DNA from 3 places in the Vibrio sp. CB1-5 genome. Region 1 is predicted to be linked to each of the others. Evidence: predicted binding sites of a transcription regulator. Region 1 holds the regulator's gene; each other region holds the start of a gene.
The links. Region 1 encodes PurR, which represses purine synthesis genes. Its sites were predicted from a motif close to TNANGNAAACGTTTNCNTNA; they were not measured.
Positions count from the first base shown of each region.

Region 1 (3,948 bases):
TTGGAACTCTCTGCCGATTTTTGTGATCTGTTTTTGAAGACCGACAAATATGGCGCACTGCCTTATGCCTCAATGTACATTGGCACTTCTGGCCTACTCAATGACCAGCCTGCACAAGATATGGCAGATCTGCTCGCCGAGCACGGTATCGCGGTAAATAAAGATCTCAATGAGCCTGCGGACCACCTTGCCATCGAACTCGATTTTTTAGGTAACCTCATCATCCGTTCGAACGAGTTGGAAAACGACACACATATGAATGATGCACTGCACGAACAAGCGGACTTCATCAATACTCATCTAATGAGTTGGTTACCTCAGTTTGTTAAGAAGTGCCAACAGTTTGATGAATTTGGTTTCTACTCTGCTGCTGCTCTCCTCTTACACGCCTTCTGTCAGTTAGACCTGACCTACCTTACGGATGAAAACGACTAACTACGATTTCAACGAATAGGCGCAACACACACTAAAGGTGCAAACATGGTTTTCAGTCATCTGAGTCAATTTTGCGCCTTAGTTATAAATTTGTGGGATAAATGATTGCCAGCTCACTAAGCTGCGACTACAATCCGCCGTTTAAATGCAATCGCCCATTGGTATTACAGAAAGTCACCTCCACTTAGGTGTCAATATTGAGCTTTGAGCTCAATTTGTCGATTCTACTTAGGCTTGCATACACTTGCCGGTTTCCGCTTTTGCATCCGTTTATTCACAAAAGCGCTGGAACCACTAAAATTAAAGCGGCACAAACGTTTACTCACTAATTCAATAAGCCGCGACTTATAGGATATCACTATGGCAACCATTAAAGATGTCGCCCGACTTGCTGGCGTTTCCACGACCACAGTATCCCACGTAATTAATAAAACTCGCTTTGTTGCAGAAGCAACACAAGAAAAAGTGATGGCTGCCGTCGATGAACTTAACTATGCGCCTAGTGCTGTTGCTCGTAGTTTGAAATGTAACTCGACTAAAACCATTGGTATGTTGGTTACCCAATCGACAAACTTATTCTTCTCAGAAGTGATCGATGGTGTAGAAAGTTACTGCTACCGCCAAGGTTATACCCTGATTCTGTGTAACACAGGTGGTGTTTACGAGAAGCAGCGCGACTACATCCGAATGCTAGCGGAAAAACGCGTAGATGGCATTTTGGTAATGTGTTCTGACTTGACTGAAGAGCTTCTTGAGATGCTTGACCGTCACGCCGACATTCCAAAAGTGATCATGGATTGGGGTCCAGAGAGCTCTCAAGCCGATAAGATCATCGATAACTCAGAGGAAGGTGGCTATCTAGCGACTAAGTTCCTGATTGAGAAAGGTCATACTGACATTGCTTGCCTAAGTGGTCACCTAGAAAAAGCGGTATGCCAAGAACGCATCATCGGCTACAAACGCGCGCTAGCGGAAGCAGGCATAGAGATGAAAGAAGATCGCATTCTAGAAGGTAACTTTGAATGTGATACTGCGGTTATCGCTGCTAACCGCATCGCTGCAATGGAAGAGAGACCAACGGCCGTATTCTGTTTTAATGACACAATGGCATTTGGATTGATGAGTCGCCTGCAACAGCTTGGTGTGCGCGTACCTGAAGATATCTCTGTTATCGGTTATGACAATATTGAACTGGCTGAATACTTTTCGCCACCGCTGACAACAGTGCACCAACCGAAGCGACGTGTTGGTAAAAATGCCTTTGAGATTCTACTAGAACGAATCAAAGATAAAGGTCACGAAAAACGCATTTTCGAAATGCACCCAGAAATTGTAGATCGTGACTCTGTCAAAGCCCTAACCTAACGCTGACAAAAGTGCCGATTTCGGCACTTTTTTTTGATCTCCATTCAAACTTTTCCACTGCTTATGTCAATTTTTTTATTCACCTTGAGGCACAAATAACCAAACATTATTTGAACCAAGATCACATTTCCAAAAATCTACAATCAATCACTTACATAGTTTTCCTATATGCTATATGTGTCACGCACAGGGCAAACCATCTGAAAAGGTGGGACGCAAAGCCTCCGGCCTAAACCAATTTTATTGATAGGTAGCGGGGTTGCCGATGGCAAGGGAAAAGACTCAGTTATAGCGGCGGCTTAACAGAGCTCTGACACCCGTTTGCTATACTCTCGGACCTGATTTTGGTGACACAATCAATAACACCGAGAAAAGAATAAGCATGGACAATCCTATACTAAAAGATTCAATGCAGTTGTTCGCTCAGCTTGGAAGAGTAAAGTCTCGATCCATGTTCGGCGGATTTGGCATCTTCGTAGATGATACGATGTTTGCATTGGCAGTAAATAACAAATTACATATCAGAACTGACCATCAGACCATTTCCACCTTTAAAAAGCTAGGTTACAAACCATACGTTTATAAAAAGCGTGGATTTCCCGTGGTAACTAAGTACTTCGCGCTACCAGACGATTGTTGGCAAGATCAAGACGCTATCTTGACTCATGCTAAACAAGCGCTCGCGTTTGCAAAAACTGAAAAAGAGCAACAGTCAGAGACGAAGCCAAACCGATTAAAAGATCTTCCTAATTTGCGACTGGCGACTGAGCGTATGCTTAAGAAAGCCGGCATCGAATCTGTGTGCGATTTGCAGCAGCACGGTTCTGTTGAGGCATTCAAAGCCATTCAAAGAACCCATTCAAGTTCAGTTGGACTTGAGTTGCTATGGGCTCTAGAAGGTGCCATCAACGGCACTCACTGGTCTGTGATACCACAAACCAAACGAGAAGAGCTTGCTAGCTTAATCAACTAACCCTTGGTTTTCCCAATAAAAAATCAGCCTTATGGCTGATTTTTTTCGTATTAGATGAAAGGAAAAGCTCGCCTGCCCTTTCTACTACACTAATACTGAGACATTACAAAGGATATCGTCATGAGCAAGAAGCTAATACTTGGGTTAGTACTGGTTGCCATCATCATATTTTTAGGCGTTAATTTTGGTCAGCATCTTACGCTCGAGAACGCCAAAGCGCAGCAAGCCGCACTTGCTGAGTACATCGATGCGAATTTTGTTACTGCGGCACTTACCTACTTTTTTGCCTACATCGCAATCACCGCGTTTTCCATTCCAGGAGCAGCAGTCGTTACCTTGCTCGGTGCTGCTCTATTCGGGTTTTGGACGAGTTTATTACTGGTTTCATTCGCAAGTACCATTGGGGCAACACTGGCATTTTTGAGCAGTCGATTTTTGCTTCGCGATTGGGTGCAAAGTAAGTTTGGTTCAAAGCTCGATACCATTAATAAAGGTGTGGAGAAAGATGGTGCCTTTTACCTATTCTCACTCAGACTCATCCCAGTATTCCCATTCTTTTTGATCAACCTATTAATGGGTCTAACACCAATCCGTGCATCAAAGTACTACCTGGTGAGTCAGCTAGGCATGCTACCTGGTACTGCGGTGTATCTAAACGCTGGTACGCAACTTGCCAACATTGATAGTCTATCTGGCATAGTGTCGCCGACAGTATTGGCTTCCTTTGCGCTACTTGGTTTGTTCCCGCTCATTGCTAAATGGATCATGGCTCGACTTTCTCGTTCGCCACAGGTACAAGAATAGATGAAGATTTTTATCGGTAATAACCCACCAGAGACTCACATCGTGCAGCAACAACTGACTTCAGAGGGTATCCACTGTGAAGTACGCGGTGAGGGAGTATTTGGGCTAAGAGGTGAAGTGCCTTTTGACGAAAGTTCACTGCCTTATGTTTGGCTGTTCGATATCGAACAATCAATGATGGCAAAAGCCATTATCAAGCAGTGGCAGTTAAAAACTCAACATGCCAATCACGCTGATTGGCATTGTTTTGCATGTGACGAACTCAATGAAGGGCAGTTTGAGGTTTGCTGGAACTGTCAAACTCCAAAGCAGATTAAGATGCCACTGACTTGATGAAATCTATCGAGTGTTTATTAAACTCATCTGGCCTT
Region 1 covers NZ_JBJHPB010000007.1:76,396-80,343, reverse strand. Annotated here, with positions in the region: gene torD (molecular chaperone TorD) at 1-435, shown strand, start outside; gene purR (HTH-type transcriptional repressor PurR) at 796-1,800, shown strand; cyclic di-GMP riboswitch class I at 1,981-2,067, shown strand; gene ACJB0T_RS07340 (TfoX/Sxy family DNA transformation protein) at 2,183-2,773, shown strand; gene ACJB0T_RS07335 (TVP38/TMEM64 family protein) at 2,894-3,577, shown strand; gene ACJB0T_RS07330 (putative signal transducing protein) at 3,578-3,910, shown strand; gene ACJB0T_RS07325 (alpha/beta fold hydrolase) at 3,891-3,948, opposite strand, start outside.

Region 2 (3,948 bases), on a different contig from region 1:
ACGTGGGCATGAAATTCCGGTGCTTGCGTCGGTGAGTGCTTGGTAATAAACAGCATGCTTTGATCATCGACACCATCAAGCGCGGCAACGCGAGACAAAACATCGAATAGCTCGGATTGTTGTGTCGGTTTGGTGAGATAAGCGCTGAATCCGTTGTCCTTGACCAGTTTCATGTCTCCTCGCTGTACCACAGAAGAGAGCATCACCAGCCTGGTTGAACGCAAATTGTCATCCGCTTTAATGCCGCGTGCCAATTGGATACCGTTAGTCTGTGGCATCTCATAATCAAGGATGGCAATGGAGTAGGGAGCACCAGTGTCATACGCCTTCGTGAGCATGGACATCGCTTCTTGGGCAGAGCTGGCCTGTTGATATTCGATAGCCCAGTTAGAAAGCAGTTGTCCCATCAATTGTCTATTAACCGGGTTGTCATCCACCACCAAGATACGTTGCTGCTGGAGATCCCCTTTAGGAGCATAGTGAACATCTTTTTCGGCCAGATGGGGCAGCGGTACTTCAAACCAGAAGGTTGAACCTTCGCCAACTTCGCTGTGAACGCCAATCTCACCACCCATAAGTTCGACCAGCTTTTTGCTTATTGATAACCCTAAACCTGTACCGCCATATTTTCGGGTAGTCGAACTGTCAGCCTGGGTAAATTTATCGAACAGCTTGTCTTGATGGGCTTTCTCGATACCGATTCCCGAATCGACCACAGAGAACTTCACACTATCGGTCTGCTCATCTTTCGATTGGACAGAGACATAAACAGCGACTTGACCTTGTTCGGTGAATTTCACTGCGTTACCAATCAGGTTGACGAGGATTTGTCTGATGCGTCCAGGATCGCCAATGTGCCATTGAGAGAGTACTGGATTGGCAGGGCAGATTAACTCTAGTTTCTTTTGAGAGGCACCTAGATAGAGCGTCGCGCCAATGTCTTCGATAAGCTCAACGAGGTTAAATTCCAACTGCTCTAGGTCGATTTTTCCTGCTTCAAACTTAGAGAAATCCAGAATGTCATTGATGATTGCCAGCAGAGACTCAGCACTGTCTCTTGACGTTCGGGCAAGCTTGAATTGCTGCTCATCAAGTTCGGTATCGAGCAGCAGGTCAGTCATACCAATCACCCCATTCATTGGAGTGCGGATTTCATGGCTCATAGTAGAGAGAAACTCGCTTTTTGCGCGCGCCGCCGAGCGTGCTTCTTCCGTTGCTTGTTTTAGTTGTTGGTTGTGTTCAAGCATTTGTTGCTCTTTGAGGGCTAAGGAGTCCGCCATATTGATAAAGCCGGTACTCAGACGGCTGATTTCATCGGTTTGATTAAAGTGGTGCTGAGGGAGGGAGATTTTGTAATCGCCTTGACCTACATGTTTGGTGGCGTCTAGTAAAGCTTCTAATCTTTGCACCAACTGCCGAGACATTAAAAGCAACACCACCAAACAAATGATGGCCAGAGCCAGACCAAGTGCACCAAGCACTAAATCGCGACTTGTGTTCAATACGGTATGCATCGCTTTTTGAGATATTTGCTGATTTTGTAGCTCGAGAATCGAGCGGAACCGTTCGATTCGCTGTGTCGCTAGTGGGAACCAAAACTCGGGGGTAATATCTCCAAGCCCACCCTCAAGTGTTCCTGATGTGACGAACGTTGATTCAATGTCATCAATTTGCTTATGGACACTCCAATTGATAATAGGCATGTAGAGGGACTCTGGCGCATGTTGACGCAGTAAGCGCAGATTCCAATCGAAACTTCGGATGTAATAACCCGCATCGATCATTTTATCGTTCGAGATGGCTTGCTCAGGCGCTGCAAAAATACCGTTGAGAATGCCTCGGGATTGCCCTGCGCGCTCTTTGAGCCAAAGCAAATGGACGTGATGCAATAAATCATCAACTAAGTCTGGGGATTCGATGGAACTGATGAGGGCATCATAGATAGTTAATGTTTGTTCGATAAGTCCTGAGTAGTGTTTGAAGGAATATTCGCCGATACCATGATCAACGAACTCTCTTACCATTGCGGTATGCTCGATAGCACGATCAAGTAATTGTGTTTGCTCACTGAAAGCCAGTTCGATGTCGCTGTACTCGTTAGATAAGCTGCGCCATTGCTCGATTGCCTTATCGGCTTGTGCTCTTGCTGTGATGAGTTTTTGTTTGGTAGCTTTACCTAGATTGGATTTATAACCTTCAGATAGCCCGCGCTCGACAGCAAAGTGGTGAGCAATGTTATCGAGCGAATGGGCGACGTTGAGAAGTTCGATGGTTTTTTTTGCCTCCGCATTTCTATCTATGAGTGATTGGATCACTTGATAGCTCATGGTCAGTACAACAATGAGTAACCCCAATACAATCAATGATGTTTTAGTTCTCAGGGTTAAATTACGTATTGCGGCTGGCATATATGCCCATCCTGTTACTTGGCGTATTTCAGCAGTATAGGAGATGAACTGCTAGGTTCCGATATTTGTGCTTTTTATGAATTCAGTAAGGCACGCTTGGCAAACGTTTGCTTATTTATCAAGATGTTGTTTTATAAGGTTTTGAAACTGATCCGAAAAGTGTTGATTTATTCCTGTCAGCAATTAGAATTCGCGCCAATATTTTCGTTGCGCATACGTTTGCGTCAGCGTGTTTTCTATCTAAAAGGTACCACTGTGAGTGCAGAATTAGCGGGTCAGAGACAGACCAACCCTTCCTTTATCGAAGCGACCTTCAAGGTGAGTGAGCGTAAGTCTACCATTGGCACTGAGGTGTACGCGGGCTTTATTACCTTTTTAGCAATGAGCTACATCTTGGCAGTCAACCCTGCGATTTTGGGCGATATTCCTGGTATGGATCGCGGTGCAGTATTTACCGCAACAGCACTGGCGGCCGCGTTTGCAACCTTGGTTATGGGGGTATTTGGCAATTACCCAGTAATGCTGGCTCCAGGTATGAGCATGAACGGCTTTTTCAAAGGCATGCTGCTAAGTGGCTCGGTAGCACTGGTTTGGCATGAGGCGCTGCTTGGTATCTTTTTCTCAGGTATCATTTACCTCATCTTATCGATGACTAAGATCCGTAAAGCGATGATTGAGTCGATTCCAGAAGACCTTAAGTTGGCAATTACGGTTTCACTCGGCTTGTTTATTGCGTTCTTGGGTCTTAAGAACGCAGGTATCATCGTTTCTAACCCAATCATTCTAGTAAGCATGGGCGATATCCTGAATCCTCAGGTTATGATCGCTTATATCAGTATTTTTATTGCACTAGGCTGTATGGTTCGCGATATTAAGTTAGCGACGTTTATCTCGTTTATCTCCGCTATTATCCTGACAATTCTTGCTGATACCTTTATGGGTACGAGCAACGCGCCAATTCCAGAACAGCTAGTCGCGATGCCACCAAGCATGGCTGGCAGCTTTGGCGCAATTTTTGATTTCTCTGGTCTAACAGCAGAGAAGATGTTCGACTTGCTGTTTATCGTGATTATCTTTTTGATTGTCGACTTCTTTGATGGTTTGAGCACGATTGTGGGTGTCGGTCGTGATGCTGGCATCATCGATAAAGACGGTAAGGTGCCGAATGCACGTTCAGCACTAGTCGCTGACGCTGGTGGTACGGTGATGGGTTCGTTGCTTGGTACTACATCGGTAACCGCATTCTCTGAGTCGGGCATTGCCTCTTCACAAGGCGCGAGAACCGGTCTAGCGGCGGTTGTGGTCGCTGGCTTGTTCTTTGTATCACTGTTCTTCTACCCATTATTCTCACTGTTCTCTGCGGCAATGGTGGCGCCCGCGATGGTAGTCGTTGGCATCTACATGATTGGCCGTCTGGGCGATATTAAGTGGGATAAGAAAGAGTCTCGCATTGCTGCCTTCTTTACCATCATGTTTACGGTACTGAGTTTCTCACCAGCAAATGGTATGGCGATGGGCTTTATAAGCTATGCGTTTAGTA
Region 2 covers NZ_JBJHPB010000054.1:2,132-6,079, reverse strand. Annotated here, with positions in the region: gene ACJB0T_RS21625 (response regulator) at 1-2,408, opposite strand, end outside; gene ACJB0T_RS21620 (NCS2 family permease) at 2,664-3,948, shown strand, end outside.
Region 2: the regulator PurR is predicted to act here: its motif matches at 2,616-2,635, upstream of ACJB0T_RS21620 (NCS2 family permease).

Region 3 (3,948 bases), on a different contig from region 1:
TGGTGTGCGCTCACCCATCGACATCGCTTCACCGTGGTAAGTATCGTAGCTCGCTGCCGTTACTGCGCAGTTCGCCACTGGCACCTGCCAAGGACCTACCATCTGGTCACGAGCAACAAGACCCGTTACTGTGCGGTCACCGATAGTGATTAGGAATGTTTTCTCTGCCACTGTTGGTAGACGAAGAACGCGGTCAACCGCATCGTTCATTTCAATGCCTTCGCGAGAGATCGCAGGGCTGTCTACTTTCAGTGTTTTCGCATCACGGTGCATCTTAGGCGTTTTGCCTAGAAGGATGTCCATCGGCATGTCGATTGGCATGTTGTCGAAGTGTGAATCTTCAAGTTTCAGTTCACGCTCTTCTGTTGCCACACCCACTACTGCGTATGGTGCGCGCTCACGCTTACAGATAGCATCGAATGATTCCATGTTCTCTGGCGCTACCGCCATTACATAGCGTTCTTGAGATTCATTACACCAGATCTCAAGTGGGCTCATGCCTGGCTCATCGTTTGGTACGTCGCGTAACTGGAAGATGCCGCCACGCTCACCATCATCAACGAGCTCAGGAAGTGCGTTTGAGATACCGCCCGCGCCCACATCGTGGATAAATGCGATTGGATTGTCTTCACCTAGCTGCCAGCAGCGGTCGATCACTTCTTGACAGCGACGTTCCATCTCTGGGTTTTCACGCTGTACTGACGCAAAGTCTAGGTCTTCAGCAGACTGGCCAGACGCCATAGAAGACGCTGCACCACCACCAAGACCGATGTTCATTGCAGGACCACCAAGTACGATTAGGCTTGCACCTACTGGGATCTCTTTCTTCTGAACGTGCTCGTCACGGATGTTACCCATACCACCAGCAATCATGATTGGTTTGTGGTAACCACGTACTTCTTCACCTGCGTGAGACGTAACCTTCTCTTCGTAAGTACGGAAGTAACCAAGTAGGTTTGGACGACCAAATTCGTTGTTGAACGCCGCACCACCTAGTGGACCTTCTAGCATGATGTCCAATGCGTTAACGATACGGCCTGGCTTACCAAAGTCGGTTTCCCAAGGCTGTTCGAAGCCAGGAATGCGAAGGTTAGACGTTGTAAAGCCAACTAGACCTGCTTTTGGCTTACCGCCAATACCTGTTGCGCCTTCGTCACGGATTTCACCACCGCTGCCTGTTGATGCTCCTGGCCATGGAGAAATCGCTGTTGGGTGGTTGTGCGTTTCCACCTTCATTAGAATGTGCGCTTTCTCGTGATTGTAGCCATACTGACGTGTTTTAGGATCTGGGAAGAAACGACCTACTTCAGAGCCTTCCATTACTGCTGCGTTATCTTTATAAGCAGATAGAACATGCTCTGGTGTGGTTTCAAATGTGTTTTTGATCATCTTGAACAGCGATTTGTCTTGCTTAACACCGTCGATTGTCCAATCTGCGTTGAAGATCTTGTGACGACAGTGCTCAGAGTTCGCCTGTGCAAACATCATCAGCTCGATGTCTGTTGGGTTACGCTCTAGCTTAGTCACGAAGCTTTCAAGTAGGTAATCAATTTCATCTTCTGCAAGAGCAAGACCTAGCGTCACGTTCGCATCTTCAAGCGCTTTACGACCACCGTTGAGTAGATCCACGTCTGCAACTGGCGCTGGCTCTGCCACTTGGAACAGTGCTGCCGCTGATTCGAAGTCAGAGAACACGACTTCCATCATACGGTCGTGGATAACCGCTTTAAGCTCAACAAGCTGAAGTTCAGTTAGCTCGCTTGATGTCTCTACATAGTATGCCGTACCACGCTCTAGACGAGTCACTTTCTCTAGACCACAGTTGTTGGCGATATCCGTAGATTTAGAAGACCATGGCGAAATCGTGCCAGGGCGAGGTGTCACTAGTAGCAGCGTGCCTGTCGGCTCGTGCTCTTCGATAGTTGGACCGTAAGTCAGCAACTTCTCTAATTTTTCAACTTCAGACGCATCCAGGTCTGCCGTTAGGTCGGCAAAGTGGGCAAACTCAGCGTAAATACCTGTTACTGGTAGGTTTAGTTCACGACAAAGCTCTAGTAGCTTGTTAACACGAAACTCAGAAAGAGCTGGGGAACCACGCAAAATTCTCATGTGCTTAGGTCTCTTATGCAGTTGATTTAGGTGAAATTCTTATAAATTCAGTAAGTTAATAGATAAAACTAAACTTATAACGATTTCTCCTACCTTGATGCGGCGGTATTATAGAGGATTTTTTTTTGTGACGTAAGCGTTGGCGCAAACGTTTTCGTCATTTTTTTTTGTTTTGCCGAAATACGTTAGATATCGGTGAGAAAGTGACCACTCTCGGGTGTTTCTGCTATCTCGCTTTGCCAACACGCACAGCTTTGGTATAAAGGCAGCACTAACGTTGTGAGATCTATGAATTAATGCAAAGTCCTTCTGTTGTTCGTTGGCCTAACCGCCGCTGGTTAAAACTGCTCTCTGCCTGTCTGCTCACTATTGGCATGGCTGGCTGTCAAATCGATTCTGATCCAAAGAGTGAATTGGAAAACATCAAAGAGCGTGGCGTGCTTCGCGTCGGCACCCTCAACAACCAGCTTTCCTACTATATCGGCCCCGACGGTCCAACAGGACTAGACTACGAACTCGCACGACAGTTTGCCGACGAACTGGGCGTCAAGCTAGAAATGAAACCGGCGTTTCGCCAAGCGAGCCTATTCCCTGCGTTGCAAAAGGGCGAGATAGATATTATCGCCGCAGGACTGAGTCAATCTCCGGAGCGTATTCAAAATTTTCGAGCTGGCCCTGCTTACTACTATGTTAGCCAACAAGTAGTATATAAAAAAGGTCAGTGGCGTCCGCGCAATTTAGAGCAACTACTGAACAACCAACAAGAACTGATCGACAAAGCCGATGGCGAAGAAGTGTTTGCCATAGTCAAAGACTCGCATTTCGAAAAAACCTTAGCCACAGTTGCCAGCAAACATCCCGATATTCGCTACTACATCGATGCCAATGCCGACGTCAATGATCTGCTCAAGCAAGTATCAGAAGGCAAGCTGCGCTTTACCATGGCCGATTCGGTCGAGTTGTCGCTATCACAACGTATCTACCCAGATTTGGCGCTCGCTTTTGAGATGACCGAAGACCAACCGATTTCTTGGTATATGCGCCAGTCAGAAGATGAAAGCTTGTATGCCCTACTCATCGAGTTTTTCGGGCAACTCAAGCAAACGGGTGAGTTAGCCAATTTAGAAGAGAAGTATATCGGCCATATTGGTGTCTTTGATTATGTCGATACGCGTGCGTTCATTCGCGCTCTCGACAACAAGCTACCGAAATGGTCGCCGCTATTTAAGAAGTACTCTAAAGAGTTCGATTGGCGTTTAATTGCAGCACTGGCCTACCAAGAGTCGCATTGGAACCCAATTGCCAAATCGCCAACTGGGGTGCGCGGTATGATGATGCTGACGCTACCGACCGCAAAAAGCGTCAACGTCACCAATCGTCTTGATCCTGAGCAGTCGGTACGTGGCGGTGTTGAGTACTTAAGACGTATCGTTGACCGCGTGCCAGACTCTATTACAGAGCACGAAAAGATCTGGTTTGCCCTGGCTTCTTACAATGTGGGTTTTGGTCATATGATGGATGCAAGGCGCCTGACTAAACGTCAAGGTGGCGACCCAGATGCTTGGGCGGATGTGAAAGATCGCCTACCGCTACTTCGTCAGAAGAAGTTCTACAGTCAAACACGCTATGGTTATGCACGTGGCGATGAAGCGCGCAACTACGTTGAAAACATTCGTCGTTACTATCAGAGTATTATTGGCCATGTGGACAAGCAGCTTGCGGAACAAGCTGAACAAGAATTGACGACCGACGGACTGATTGTGATACCGCCACTGCCTCCTGTATCAGGCGCAGTCTCTGCAGCAGAGTCCACGATAAGTGATGCTCAGACCTCAGTAA
Region 3 covers NZ_JBJHPB010000008.1:99,514-103,461, forward strand. Annotated here, with positions in the region: gene purL (phosphoribosylformylglycinamidine synthase) at 1-2,109, opposite strand, end outside; gene mltF (membrane-bound lytic murein transglycosylase MltF) at 2,406-3,948, shown strand, end outside.
Region 3: the regulator PurR is predicted to act here: its motif matches at 2,250-2,269, upstream of purL (phosphoribosylformylglycinamidine synthase).